Regions from separate parts of the Trichloromonas acetexigens genome, predicted to be linked through region 3. Evidence: predicted binding sites of a transcription regulator. Region 3 holds the regulator's gene; each other region holds the start of a gene.

Region 1 (4,148 bases), on a different contig from region 3:
AAGATAAAATATTCCAATCATGTGAAAATTAACTAACATCGAATTTAAAATCCCATATATAGGTTATTCTGTGCTTCCGGCAGTGGAAGATGGTCTGTTTCGGGCCTGGGAGGCAAAAGAAAACCCCCGCGTTTTTAGCGCGGGGGTGGAGGAGCGGGATGGAGGGCGGTGGTGGCTGAAATCAGTAGTTTTTTTCTACCAGTTTCTGCGCCTGCAGCACATAGTCGCTGGCGGGATATTCGCGGAAAAGGGAGTTGAAGGCATCCGCCGCGCGCTGCCGCTGTTCGAGCATGAGGTAGGCATGTCCGAGCAGGAAATAGGCCTCGTCTTTTTTCGGGTAGTCCGGATTTTCGGCCAGAACCCCGCTGATGCGATTGCTCGCCGCCTGGTACTGTTTGGTGCGCAGGTAGAACTGGCCGACCAGGATTTCATGTTCCGCCAGCCGCTCTCGACATTGGGCGATCTTGGTGGTCAGTTCATCGGCCCGGGAAAAGTCGGGGAAGCGTTTCTGCAGATCGGTGAAGGTCGAAAGGGCGTTACGGGTCGCGGTCTGATCGCGGTCCGCCGAGAGCATCTGGTGAAAATAGGAAAGCCCAAGTTGGAAGAGGACATCCGCGGTGCGAGGATGGTCGGGGTGCTGCTTGAGAAAGTCCTCGTAAGCCGTGGCCGCTTCAACATAGCGTTCACTCAGGAAGTAGGCTTCGGCGATTTTTAACTCGGAGAGGATGTTGAGTTCGGGGGAAAAATAACTGTCCCTGACCTTTTCCCAGTTGGCGATGGCGTCCTCGTAGCGGCCCTTTTCGAAATTGGCCTCACCCTCCTCCAGATAATGTTCGGCGGTCTTGGGCGGGGGGACCACTGTCGAGGCACAGGCGGTGGCCAACAGGAGCAGAAGCAGGGCGCTGAGCAGTTTTTTCATCAACGGGTTCATCCTTGGATCCGAGAGAGTCAAAAGTCGCTAGAAAGTACGGGATGGCCGGGCTTTTGTCAATGACATTCGCCCCTTTCCCCCCGCCGATAACGAGGGGGATCAGGCTGTGCGCAAGCCTTCGAGCGTTCCCCGCAGCTTGCTCAAAGCGTTCGCTTCAAGCTGGCGCACACGCTCCCGGCTGATGCCAAAATCGTCGGCCAACTCCTGCAGGGTTCGAGGTGATTCGTCCAGAATCCTTTCCTGGATGATTTTCCGTTCCCGGTCGTTGAGGCAGTCAAAGGCTTGGTGGACTTCGCTGGACAGCCGCCGGCGATGTTCATCTTCGATCAGCCGGGATTCCTGGTCGGGGGTGTCATCGACCAGCGTATCCATGAGGGTAAAATGCTCTCCCTCGATCAGTTCCACATCCAGCGAGGTCTCGCGGGCGGCCAAGCGACGGCTCATCTCTTCAACCTCGTCGGTGCGCACATCGAGGGTCTGGGCGATCTCCTCGCCATCCTCCCGGCCGGTCAGGCGCAACAGCGCCGCCTGCGTCTGCTTGAGCTTGAAAAAGAGTTTTTTCTGGGCCTGAGTGGTGCCGATCTTCACCAGCGACCAGGTCTTGACGATGTAGTTCTGGATATAGGCACGAATCCACCAGACCGCATAGGAAATCAGCCGGATGCCCCGATCCGGATCGAATTTCTTCACCGCCATCATCAGGCCGATGTTCCCTTCCTGAATCAGATCGAGCATCTTCATGCCGTAGCCGCGATATTCGTTGGCGACTTTGACCACAAAGCGCAGGTTGCCGCAGATCAGGCGATGGGCGGCCTCGAGATCGCCATCCCGGCGATAGCGGCGCGCCAAGGCGGTCTCCTCATCCCGGTCGAGGAGTTCAAACTGCTTGATTCTTGCCAGATAATGATCCAGGCTATCGATCACTAAAGGAGGATTGGCTAAACTCATCCTTGACTCCTTTCGCGGAAACTTCCGTTCCGTCGGGTTGTTAGCACTCTGATTCGGTGAGTGCTAAATATATAGCAAATTCTATAAAGGGTTGCAAGGGGAGGGATTATGAGACCAATCCATCGGGCACCTGGCCGTCCGGGTGGGGAAGCAAACGATCCGAAGGAAAAGCCGATGCGAAAAACACTACAGGAACCCTCGCTGATCCGCATGGTGCGCTGGGCGCAGCGGTTGGTGGCGGAAGTACTCGAGGCCGGCGATCTGGCCATCGATCTCACCGCCGGCAACGGCACCGACACCCTCTTTCTGGCCCGCCAGGTCGGATCCGAAGGTCGGGTTTTTGCCTTCGACGTACAATTAGAAGCGCTGCAACACACTGGGGCGCGCCTCACCGAGGCAGGGATTGCCTGGATTCTCGACGGTCAAGGCGATGCCGGGACGGTGCGCCTGGTGCATGACAGTCATGCGCGACTGACGGAATACACCCAGGGACCGGCGCGGGGGATCATGGCCAATCTCGGCTATCTGCCCGGCGGCGATCCCGGGCTGACGACACGCGTTGAAATAACACTGGAAGCCTTGCGGCAAGCCCTCGATTTACTGGCGATTGGGGGGCGGATGGCGCTGGTGGTCTACATCGGCCACCCGCCAGGGGAAGAGGAGTGCCGGGCCGTGGAGGAATGGCTGCAAGGACTGTCGTCCCGCTATTGGCACATTCTGCGGCTACAGGTGGCGAACCGGCGGCAGGCTCCGTATCTGCTGGTGGTGGAACGACGTGGATGAAAAAAGGCCGGCCCGGAAATCCCGGCCGGCCTTTTATGGATAAGGATCAAACGTGATCAACGGCGAATCGGAGGGGAGGGATTCCAGACGAATTCCGGATTCATGATCGGTGCGAAATCCCCCTCCATGCTGTTTGGCGCAGGGAAGGAGACCGTTTCCCAGGCGCCGATGCCGACGCGCATCACGGTCATGCCGATGCCTTTGAGAAATCCCAAAGGAACGCCGAGGGCACCCCGGTCGCGGATGGTGAGCACCATCTGTTTGGGGATTTCGCCGGGGCTGGTGACCATGTTGGTCAGCCCGCGCAGGAGTTTGAAGGAGGATTTTTCCATATAGGTTTCCGGCTCCAGCACATCATCAATGTAATCCTTTTCGGCGTGGCTCACGGCCAGGGCCGGAGCGACGGCGGCCGTCAACAGAAAAAGCAGCATGGACATGAAGATCAACAGGTGTTTCGGCATCGTCTCCTCCTGATGGATGAAATGTTCGTGGATAATCGGATTTGTCCACGTCTTTTTGACTATATAGCAGGGCACGTCCGCCGCGCAAGGCGATAAATCGTCAACCTGTCCGCCCGCTCAGGCGTCATGATCATTTCCGCGTCTTGCTTTTTTCATCCCTGGGGCTCATCCCTCCATCTTCCTCCTTCCTGATGGAAGGCGGTCCCGTTGTTGCCGAATTTCTTGCGAGGGTATCGTCGAGGGACGCTTTCCTGCTATAATTCAATCAGATACGTTTTCCCCCGGGATTTTGGACGGGTTTTCTCTCGATCGGGTCTTGCCGGAAGGGGAGTGAATTTCATGAGACACCAATCAATCATCCTTGGGCTTGTCTTTCTTGGACTGCCACTTTTTTTCTCTTCCCTCGCGGGGGCGGCGTCTTCGCCCGTGCGCATGACCGAGGGGCCGAAGGGGACGGTGCTGGTTTCCGATTACCGCCGGCAGGCGATCATTCATGTCGACCTGAAGAACCTCAAGGAGCGGCGCAAACTCAGAATCGACGGTAAGCCTCTCGGGGTAGTTTGGGCCGACGGTCTGCTCTATGTCGGAAATGAAAGTCGCGGGCAAGTGGAAGTCTACCGCAGCGGGAGCAACGTCCTCCGCGTCATCGGCGAGGTGGGCAGCATGATTCCCAACGATCTGGCGATTGACCGTGAAGGCGGGAGGCTCTTTGTCGCCGATTGCCGGGATCGGGCGGTGAAGGCCTTTAGCCTCGACGGCGACTATCTCTTCAATGTCGGCGCGGCGGACTTGGCCCAACCGGTGGCGCTCAGCTTTGATCCGCAGCGGCGTGAACTGCTGGTCAGCGACTTCGGGCGTCCCGAGGCAGGGATTCCGCCGGCGGTCTATATTTTCGACGGCGAAGGGACGCAACTGGCGAGAATCCCGGGCAGCCAAAAGACCGGCATGTTCAGTTCCAGCACGACCTTCCTGCGACCGCAGGGGGTCATCGGGAGCGATGGCAAGGTCTTTCTCGTCGACAGCTT
Region 2 (4,148 bases), on a different contig from region 3:
GCCCGCCTCAGGGGCGCGACCTCTTCCACAAAATCTGCAAGGACTGCCACCAGAAAGAAGGCGGACCGACCGCCTGCAACGGCTGCCACAACCGCACCTCCTGACCCTCCCCACAAAAACGCCCCCCGCTCCAACTAAGGAACGGGGGGCGTTTTTACTTCAGCCTGGGGGAATCAGATCACATCATGCCGCCCATGCCACCCATGCCGCCCATGCCGCCGGGCATGGCGGGCATGCCTTCTTCCTTCCTGGGCGCGTCGGCGATGGCGGCTTCGGTGGTCAACATCAGACCGGCCACGGAAGCGGCATTCTGCAGGGCGCTGCGGGTGACCTTGGTCGGGTCGATGATGCCCGCCTCGATCATGTCGCAGTATTCGTCGGTGGCGGCGTTAAGGCCGTAGGCGCCGCCCTTCTTCAGGACTTCGTTGACGACGATGGAGCCTTCCAGACCGGCGTTAGCAGCGATCTGGCGCAGCGGCTCTTCAAGAGCGCGCTTGACGATGTTGACGCCGAACTTCTGCTCGCCTTCCAACTCAAGCTTCTCGACCGCCGCGATGGCACGGATCAGAGCGACGCCGCCACCAGGGACGATGCCTTCTTCCACGGCCGCACGGGTAGCGTGCAGGGCGTCTTCGACGCGGGCTTTCTTCTCTTTCATTTCGGTTTCGGTGGCAGCGCCAACCTTGACCACGGCAACCCCGCCGACCAGCTTGGCGAGACGCTCCTGGAGCTTCTCACGGTCGTAGTCGCTGGTGGTTTCCTCGATCTGAACGCGGATCGCCTTGACCCGAGCGGCGATAGCGGCTTCGTCGCCGGCGCCGTCGATGATGGTGGTGTTGTCCTTATCGACGACAATGCGCTTGGCGGTGCCGAGCATGTCGAGGGTGGCGTTCTCCAGCTTGTGGCCCATGTCCTCGGAGATCACGGTGCCGCCGGTAAGGACAGCGATGTCTTCGAGCATGGCCTTGCGGCGGTCGCCGAAGCCGGGGGCCTTGACGGCGGCGATATTGAGGGTGCCGCGCAGCTTGTTGACCACCAGGGTGGCCAGGGCTTCGCCTTCGACGTCCTCGGAAATGATCAGCAGCGGACGGCCCTGTTTGGCAACCGGCTCAAGAACCGGCAGCAGATCGCGCATATTGCTGATCTTCTTGTCATAGATGAGGATCAGGCCGTCTTCGATGACGGCTTCCATACGGTCCGGGTCGGAGATGAAGTAGGGGGAGAGGTAGCCACGGTCGAACTGCATCCCTTCGACGGTCTCCAGGGTGGTTTCCATCGACTTGGCTTCCTCGACGGTGATGACCCCTTCCTTGCCGACCTTCTCCATGGCCTCGGCGAGGATGTTACCGATGGTGGCGTCGCTGTTGGCCGAGATGGTGCCGACCTGGGCGATTTCCTTGTGGTCCTTGATCGGCTTCGAGAGCTCTTTCAGGCTGGCCACGGCCGCTTCCACAGCCTTGTCGATGCCGCGCTTGATCTCCATCGGGTTGTGCCCGGCGGAAACCAGCTTGACACCTTCACGGTAGATGGCCTGGGCGAGAACAGTGGCGGTGGTGGTGCCGTCGCCGGCGACGTCCGAGGTCTTGGAAGCGACTTCCTTGACCAGCTGAGCGCCCATATTCTCGAAACGGTCCTCCAGTTCGATCTCCTTGGCGACGGTAACGCCGTCCTTGGTGATCAGGGGGGCGCCGAAAGACTTGTCGATGACGACGTTACGGCCCTTGGGACCGAGGGTGGCCTTGACCGCTTCGGCCAGCAGGTTGACCCCTTTGAGGATGCTGTTGCGGGCGTCCTGGGAAAACTTGATTTCTTTGGCTGCCATTACTCTCTATCTCCTTGTCACGTTATTGAAATGATAGGGGGGAAATTACTTCTCGACGACGCCGAGGATATCTTCCTCGCGCATCATCAGATATTCCTTCCCTTCGACCTTGATTTCGGTGCCGGCATATTTGCCGAAGAGCACCTTGTCGCCAACCTTCACATCCAGGGGCAGAACCTTGCCGTCATCGGTCTTCTTGCCGTTGCCAGCGGCGACGATTTCACCCATCTGCGGCTTTTCCTTGGCGGTGTCGGGGATAATCAGGCCCCCGGCGGTTTTGGTTTCCTCTTCGATGCGCTTGACGATGAGACGATCTTGAAGCGGTCTGATGTTCATGTACTTCTCTCCTTTCTGACCTGTTGGATAAAGTTTTCGGGCTGCTCCCGATAGAAAGCGGAAAATAAAAAAGACGTCTGATACCGTTGGAACCGCGGCGGCTCGGACCTCTTGGGGGACCCTGTTGTTAGCACTCGCTTCCGATGAGTGCTAACAACAGGGCTAAATATAGTCAGGGGAGGGGGAATGTCAAGGGTAATCTGCAAAAAATCGGCGGGAGATCAGGAACCACCCAGGGCTGCGCGCACCTTGGCGGCCAGTTCGTCGGCGATGAGCTCGGCCAGCTTGCGACGCTCCTTGTCGATAGTCGAATAATCGTGATCGAAGAAGGTCTTGACCGGATACTCGTGCCGCAGCGTCGGGGTTTCTCTACCGGCGCGATGGAAGGCGACCCGCGACTTGGTCCGGATGTCGGTGGAGCAGCAGCCCGACTCTTCGACATAGCCGAAGACCTCTCCGGTGACGTAGTCGTGATCGCGGCGCCAGTCGCTATCGACCGAGTCGAGACCGCCCTTGAGGATGATGAAGCTATAGCGCTCCGCCAACCCTTCGGCGCTCATCGCTTCGACAAAACGGTCGAATATCGTCTCGACCACGGCATCGGGAACCATGACCGTGGTGAAAGGCACCAGATAGACTTCGTCGCGCTCGCCGGGGAAGCTCAGGCGCAACTCGGGCTCGGCGGTCTTTTTCGTCACTTTCGGCTCCGACTCCGGCTGGGGCGCCGGAGCCGGTGGCGGCGGAACCGGCTCGGCCCTGACCACCGGTGGTGCCGGCGGCGGCGGGGGAGTTTTGACCACCGGCGCGGGAGGAACGGGCGCGGGCCGCACTGGAACAGGACGGGGAGCAGGCGCGGGGGGCGCGGCGACGACCGGCGGCGGTGCGGGAGCGGGCACTGCAACCCGAGACGGAGGGGATGCCGGACGCGCGACCGTGCTCGGCGGTGGGGGAGAGACGGCACCCCCACCGAGCAGGCGCTCCACATCCGGGTCGTCAACCAGCTGATTCAAGCCGTCGCGCAGGCGTTGCAGGGTCGCGGAAGAAAGGCCCTGACGGGCGACGAGACTGACTTCCCCGCCGCCGAAGGCGCCGGCAGGGAGCAAGGGCAAGGCGCTGCCGGCGGGTTGGCGACGCAGGAAGGCCGCTTCGAGGACACCGATGTCGATCATGCGGTGACGCCCCAGCCACTGCTGAAGGGTCTGTTGGTCGGGGAAGGAACGGGCGTTCACCGGCACCCCGAGACGGTTCCCGAGAATCCGGGCGAACTCCCGGGCCTGGTCTTCGTCGCGAAAGAGCACGCCAGGGACGCTGCCTAAAGTCAGGGAAGAAGCAACCCGGCCGACGGCACGTCCCTCTCGCACTGCCGATGAACGGGAAACCGGCGCCGACATGGGGGCCGGCTTCCTCATCGCCGGACGGGAGGGAGCGGAGCGCTGGACCACCGGATCGCCCACCAGGGCCTGACGCACGGCGCTCAGCTGCCGGGGGGAAAGACCGGGACGGGCCACCAGCAAGCTCTCTGCTGGAAACTGGCGACCTGCCGGCTCGGCGCTTCGGGCGAGACGCAGAACCTGAGCCGAGAGCGCCTGCCGGGCGGCGGACTCGGGCAGGAAGGCCAGATCGATCATGCGATAGCGGCCCACCCATTGCAGCAGCTCGTCTTCGGCCGGAAAGGACCGCACCCGCACCGGCCGTCCGAGACGTTGCCCGAGATCCCGGGCAAAAACCTCGGCCTGGATGACATCTGCGGCCAGGGCGCCGAGTACCAGGGCCTTGCCCGCGCCGGAAACGGGAAGTCCGGAGCGGGCGGGGGCCGTACGAGAAGAGACCAACGGTGCGCTCCGCGGCAGCGTAGCGCCAGAGGCGGTGGAGGACAGGCTCTGCAGTCCCAGATCATAAAGAAGCGCCCGCCCCCCCTCATCCTGTTCCATGCCGGCAAGCACTTCGGCCAGGCGCTGGACGCGGGCATCATCCAGGCCGGCGCGTGCTA
Region 3 (4,148 bases):
GCCGGATTCTCCAGGCCGCCGCCGCCCACTTCGGCTTCGTTGCCGATTGTGAAATCAGTCTCGAAGCCAACCCCGGCACCCTCTCCCCCCAATCCCTCGCCGGCTACCGTGCCGTCGGGATCAACCGCCTCTCCCTCGGCGCCCAATCCCTCGACGATCGGGCTCTGGCCCAGCTTGGCCGCATCCACAGCGCCGCCGAAATCCGCCAGGCGGTGGCCTGGAGTCGCGCGGCGGGCTTCGACAATCTCGGCCTCGATCTGATTTATGCCCGCTCCGGGCAAAGCCCGGCCGATCTGGAGCGGGAACTTGTTGCCTTTCTCGCCCTCGAACCGGAGCACCTCTCCTGCTACGGCCTGAGCGTGGAGGAAGACACCCCTTTCCATGCCTTCCAGCGCCGGGGAGAACTAGCCCTTCCCGACGAACAGAGCTACGCCCGGCAGTTTGTCCTCCTCCATGAACACCTTGCCGAAGCAGGCTTTGGTCACTACGAAATCTCCAATTACGCCCGCCCCGGCCGGAAATGCCGCCACAACCTCCGCTACTGGCGCCGCCGGGGGTGTCTGGCCCTCGGCGCCGGCGCCCATGCCTTCGATCCCGCCGGCTGGGGACGGCGCCTGGCGGTCCCCGGCGAACTTGCCGCCTACCGGCAAGCCTTGGAGGTGGGACAGGATCCCCTGCTGGAGTTGGAAAGCTTTGACCGCACCGGGGCCATGGCCGAAACCCTTTACCTCGGCCTGCGTACCGCTGAAGGCGTTGCCGACCGGGATTTCTCCGTGCGCTTCGGAGAGTCTCTCGGCGAACACTTTGCTCCGGCCATCGCCCGCGCCGGCAGCCATCTACACCATGAAAACGGCCGCTGGACCTTCGACCTCTCCGGCTGGCTGCTCTTCGATCACCTGATCCTCCCCTTTCTCTAGCCTGACCCATACCCCTTTTTCACGGGAGAAAATGCCCTGTAATGGGGGGCTTTGCCCTTGACAAAGAATAGGGGCATTGTTATGTTGTGCCACGTTAGCACTCGGAAGTGATGAGTGCTAAGGCAACGACGGCCGGGGCTTTCCGGCTTGAGTTTTTTGGGGCCGGATAAACCATGAGCGATGAACTCAACGAGCGTAGTCGGCGCATTCTCGAAGCGATCGTCGAGGATTACATCGGCACCGCCGAACCGATCGGTTCGCGGGCGGTGACCCGCCGCCACCACCTCGGCCTGTCGCCGGCGACGGTGCGCAACGTCATGGCCGATCTCGAAGAGATGGGCTACATCGTCTCCCCTCATACCTCGGCGGGGCGAGTCCCCACGGAAAAGGGCTACCGTTTTTACGTCGACACCCTGCTGCAGGTCGGGCAACTCGACTTGCAACAGAAAAGCCGCATCGAACAATTTTACCGCATCGACGGTCTGCGCGTCGAAGAGCGGCTGCGGGAGGCGGGCAAGGTACTTTCGGCCATTTCCAGCTATACCGGAGTGGTGATGACGCCCCGCTTCAACTGCACGGTCTTCCGCCATATCGAGTTTCTCAAGCTCTCCCAGGGGCGGCTGCTGGTCATCTTCGTCTCCCACTCCGGCCTGGTCCAGAACAAGGTCATCGAAACCGACCTCTCGCTTTCCCAGTCGGAACTGGAGCATATTTCCAGCTATCTCAACCAGACCCTCAGCGGCCTGAGCATCCAGGAGATCAAAGCCAAAATCGTGCGGGAAATGGCCGAGGAGAAGGCTGTTTACGACAAGCTGCTGAGCCGCGCCCTGGAGCTCTCCCAGGAGGCGTTAAGCGACGAGCTGGGCGGCCAGGTCTATATCGAAGGGGCTGCCAACATCCTGGAGCAGGCCGAATTCAAGGATCTGGAGCGGATGAAGCGGCTCTTTCGGGCCTTCGAGCAGAAGAGCCTGCTGGTCGAACTGCTCGACAAAAGCCAGCAGGCGCGGGGCGTGCAGATTTTCATCGGCAGCGAATCCGAATACCGGGAAATCGAGGGATGCAGCCTGATTACCGCCAACTATTCGAGCAGTCGGGGAACGATCGGCACCCTCGGGGTGATCGGCCCCAGCCGCATGAACTATTCCCAGGTGATCCCCGTGGTCGACTACACTGCGCGCCTGGTCAGCCAAATACTTGAAACCGAATTAGAATAGTCAGACACAGGAGAACGCATATCGTGGCAAAAAAATCCGAACACCTTAAAGAGCAGCCCCAACCCATAAGCGAAGAAGCGCCCGCCGAGGAGACCGAGGAAACGGGCGCGGCCGAGGCTGGTGAAGGCGCTCCGGCGCTGGAGGAGCAGCTGGCGGCGGCGCAGGAAGAGGCACGGAAGAACTGGGACCTTTATCTGCGCGAACGGGCCGACCTGGAGAATTTCCGCCGCCGCGCCCAGAAGGAAAAGGAAGATCTGGCCCGCTTTGCCAACGAAAATATCCTCAAGGAACTGCTGCCGGTGCTGGACAACCTGGAACGGGCTCTCGAACACGCCCGCCAGGAAGGCGGCGCGGGGGAGGAAAGTTTGCGTCAGGGGGTGGAGATGACCCTCGGTCTCTTTGCTAAAAGCCTGGAAAAATTTGGCGTCACCCCGATCCAGGCGGAAGGCGCGCCCTTCGATCCGGCCTGGCACGAAGCAATGGGACAGCTGGAAAGCGCCGAACATCCGGCGAATACCGTGGTGAAAGAGCTGCAGAAGGGCTACCAGCTCAACGGCCGGCTGCTGCGCCCCACCCTGGTCATGGTGGCCAAGGCGCCCGCCGCCTAGCCGTCCTGCTCAATCCACAAAAAATCACCCGTTAAAAGGGCTCAACACAAGGAGGAAATCATTATGGGTAAAGTCATCGGTATCGACCTCGGGACCACCAACTCGTGCGTGGCGGTCATGGAAGGCGGCGAGCCGGTCGTCATCGCCAACTCGGAAGGGGCCCGCACCACGCCGTCGATGGTCGGCTTCGCCGAAAACGGCGAGCGCCTGGTGGGGCAGCAGGCCAAGCGGCAGGCGGTCACCAATCCGGAAAACACCCTCTACGCCATCAAACGTCTGATCGGCCGCAAGTTCGATTCGGAGGCGGTGCAGAAAGACATCCAGATCAGCCCCTTCAAGATTCTCAAGGCGGACAACGGCGACGCCTGGGTCGAGGCCCGGGGCAAGAATTACAGCCCGCCGGAAATCTCGGCGATGATCCTGCAGAAGATGAAGCAGACGGCGGAAGACTATCTCGGTGAGGAAGTGACCGACGCGGTCATCACCGTCCCTGCCTACTTCAACGACTCCCAGCGCCAGGCGACCAAGGATGCCGGCAAGATCGCCGGGCTCAACGTGTTGCGTATCATCAACGAGCCGACCGCCGCCTCCCTCGCCTACGGCCTGGACAAGAAGGCGGAAGAGAAGATCGCGGTCTTCGACCTCGGCGGCGGTACCTTCGATGTCTCCATCCTCGAACTGGGGGACGGCGTCTTCGAGGTCAAGTCGACCAATGGCGACACCTTCCTTGGCGGCGAGGACTTCGATCAGCGCATCATCGACTATGTCGCCAACGAGTTCAAGAAGGAGCAGGGGATCGACCTGCGCAGCGACAAGATGGCCCTGCAACGCCTCAAGGAAGCGGCGGAAAAGGCCAAGTGCGAACTCTCCGGCTCGATGGAGACAGAGGTCAACCTCCCCTTCATCACCGCCGACGCCAACGGGCCGAAACACCTGCTCATCAAGCTGACCCGCGCCAAGCTGGAAAGCCTCTGTGAAGACCTGCTCAACAAGCTGGTCGAGCCCTGCAAAATCGCCATCAAGGATGCCGGTCTGTCAGCCTCGGATATCGACGAAGTCATCCTGGTCGGCGGCATGACTCGCATGCCGGCGGTGCAGAAGCGGGTTCAGGAGATCTTCGGCAAGACGCCCAACAAGGGGGTCAATCCCGACGAGGTCGTTGCTATCGGCGCCGCCATCCAGGGGGGCGTGCTCAAAGGGGAAGTCAAGGACGTCCTGCTCCTCGACGTCACCCCCCTCTCCCTCGGCATCGAGACCCTGGGCGGGGTCATGACCAAGCTGATCGAGAAGAACACGACCATCCCCTGCAAGAAGAGCCAGATCTTCTCCACCGCCGCTGACAACCAGCCGGCCGTGTCAGTACACGTGCTCCAGGGCGAGCGGGAAATGGCTGCCGACAACAAGACCAT

What was found. The regulator HrcA, encoded in region 3, represses chaperone genes, less so after heat shock. The targets are predictions, from matches to a motif close to TGTTAGCACTCNNNNNNNNNGAGTGCTAACA.
Region 1: a site for HrcA is predicted at 1,918-1,948, ahead of rpoH (RNA polymerase sigma factor RpoH). Genes of this name have one in related genera too.
Region 2: a site for HrcA is predicted at 2,284-2,314, ahead of groES (co-chaperone GroES). Genes of this name have one in related genera too.

Annotation. Positions count from the first base shown of each region.
Region 1 covers NZ_FOJJ01000040.1:120,427-124,574, reverse strand. Annotated here, with positions in the region: gene BQ4888_RS16285 (outer membrane protein assembly factor BamD) at 182-919, opposite strand; gene rpoH (RNA polymerase sigma factor RpoH) at 1,031-1,879, opposite strand; gene mnmM (tRNA 5-(aminomethyl)-2-thiouridylate-methyltransferase MnmM) at 2,054-2,662, shown strand; gene BQ4888_RS16270 (exosortase system-associated protein, TIGR04073 family) at 2,719-3,123, opposite strand; gene BQ4888_RS16265 (NHL repeat-containing protein) at 3,463-4,148, shown strand, end outside.
Region 2 covers NZ_FOJJ01000037.1:145,919-150,066, forward strand. Annotated here, with positions in the region: gene BQ4888_RS12960 (cytochrome c3 family protein) at 1-104, shown strand, start outside; gene groL (chaperonin GroEL) at 179-1,822, opposite strand; gene groES (co-chaperone GroES) at 1,868-2,158, opposite strand; gene BQ4888_RS12975 (L,D-transpeptidase family protein) at 2,380-4,148, opposite strand, start outside.
Region 3 covers NZ_FOJJ01000009.1:37,143-41,290, reverse strand. Annotated here, with positions in the region: gene hemW (radical SAM family heme chaperone HemW) at 1-917, shown strand, start outside; gene hrcA (heat-inducible transcriptional repressor HrcA) at 1,091-2,131, shown strand; gene grpE (nucleotide exchange factor GrpE) at 2,155-2,739, shown strand; gene dnaK (molecular chaperone DnaK) at 2,803-4,148, shown strand, end outside.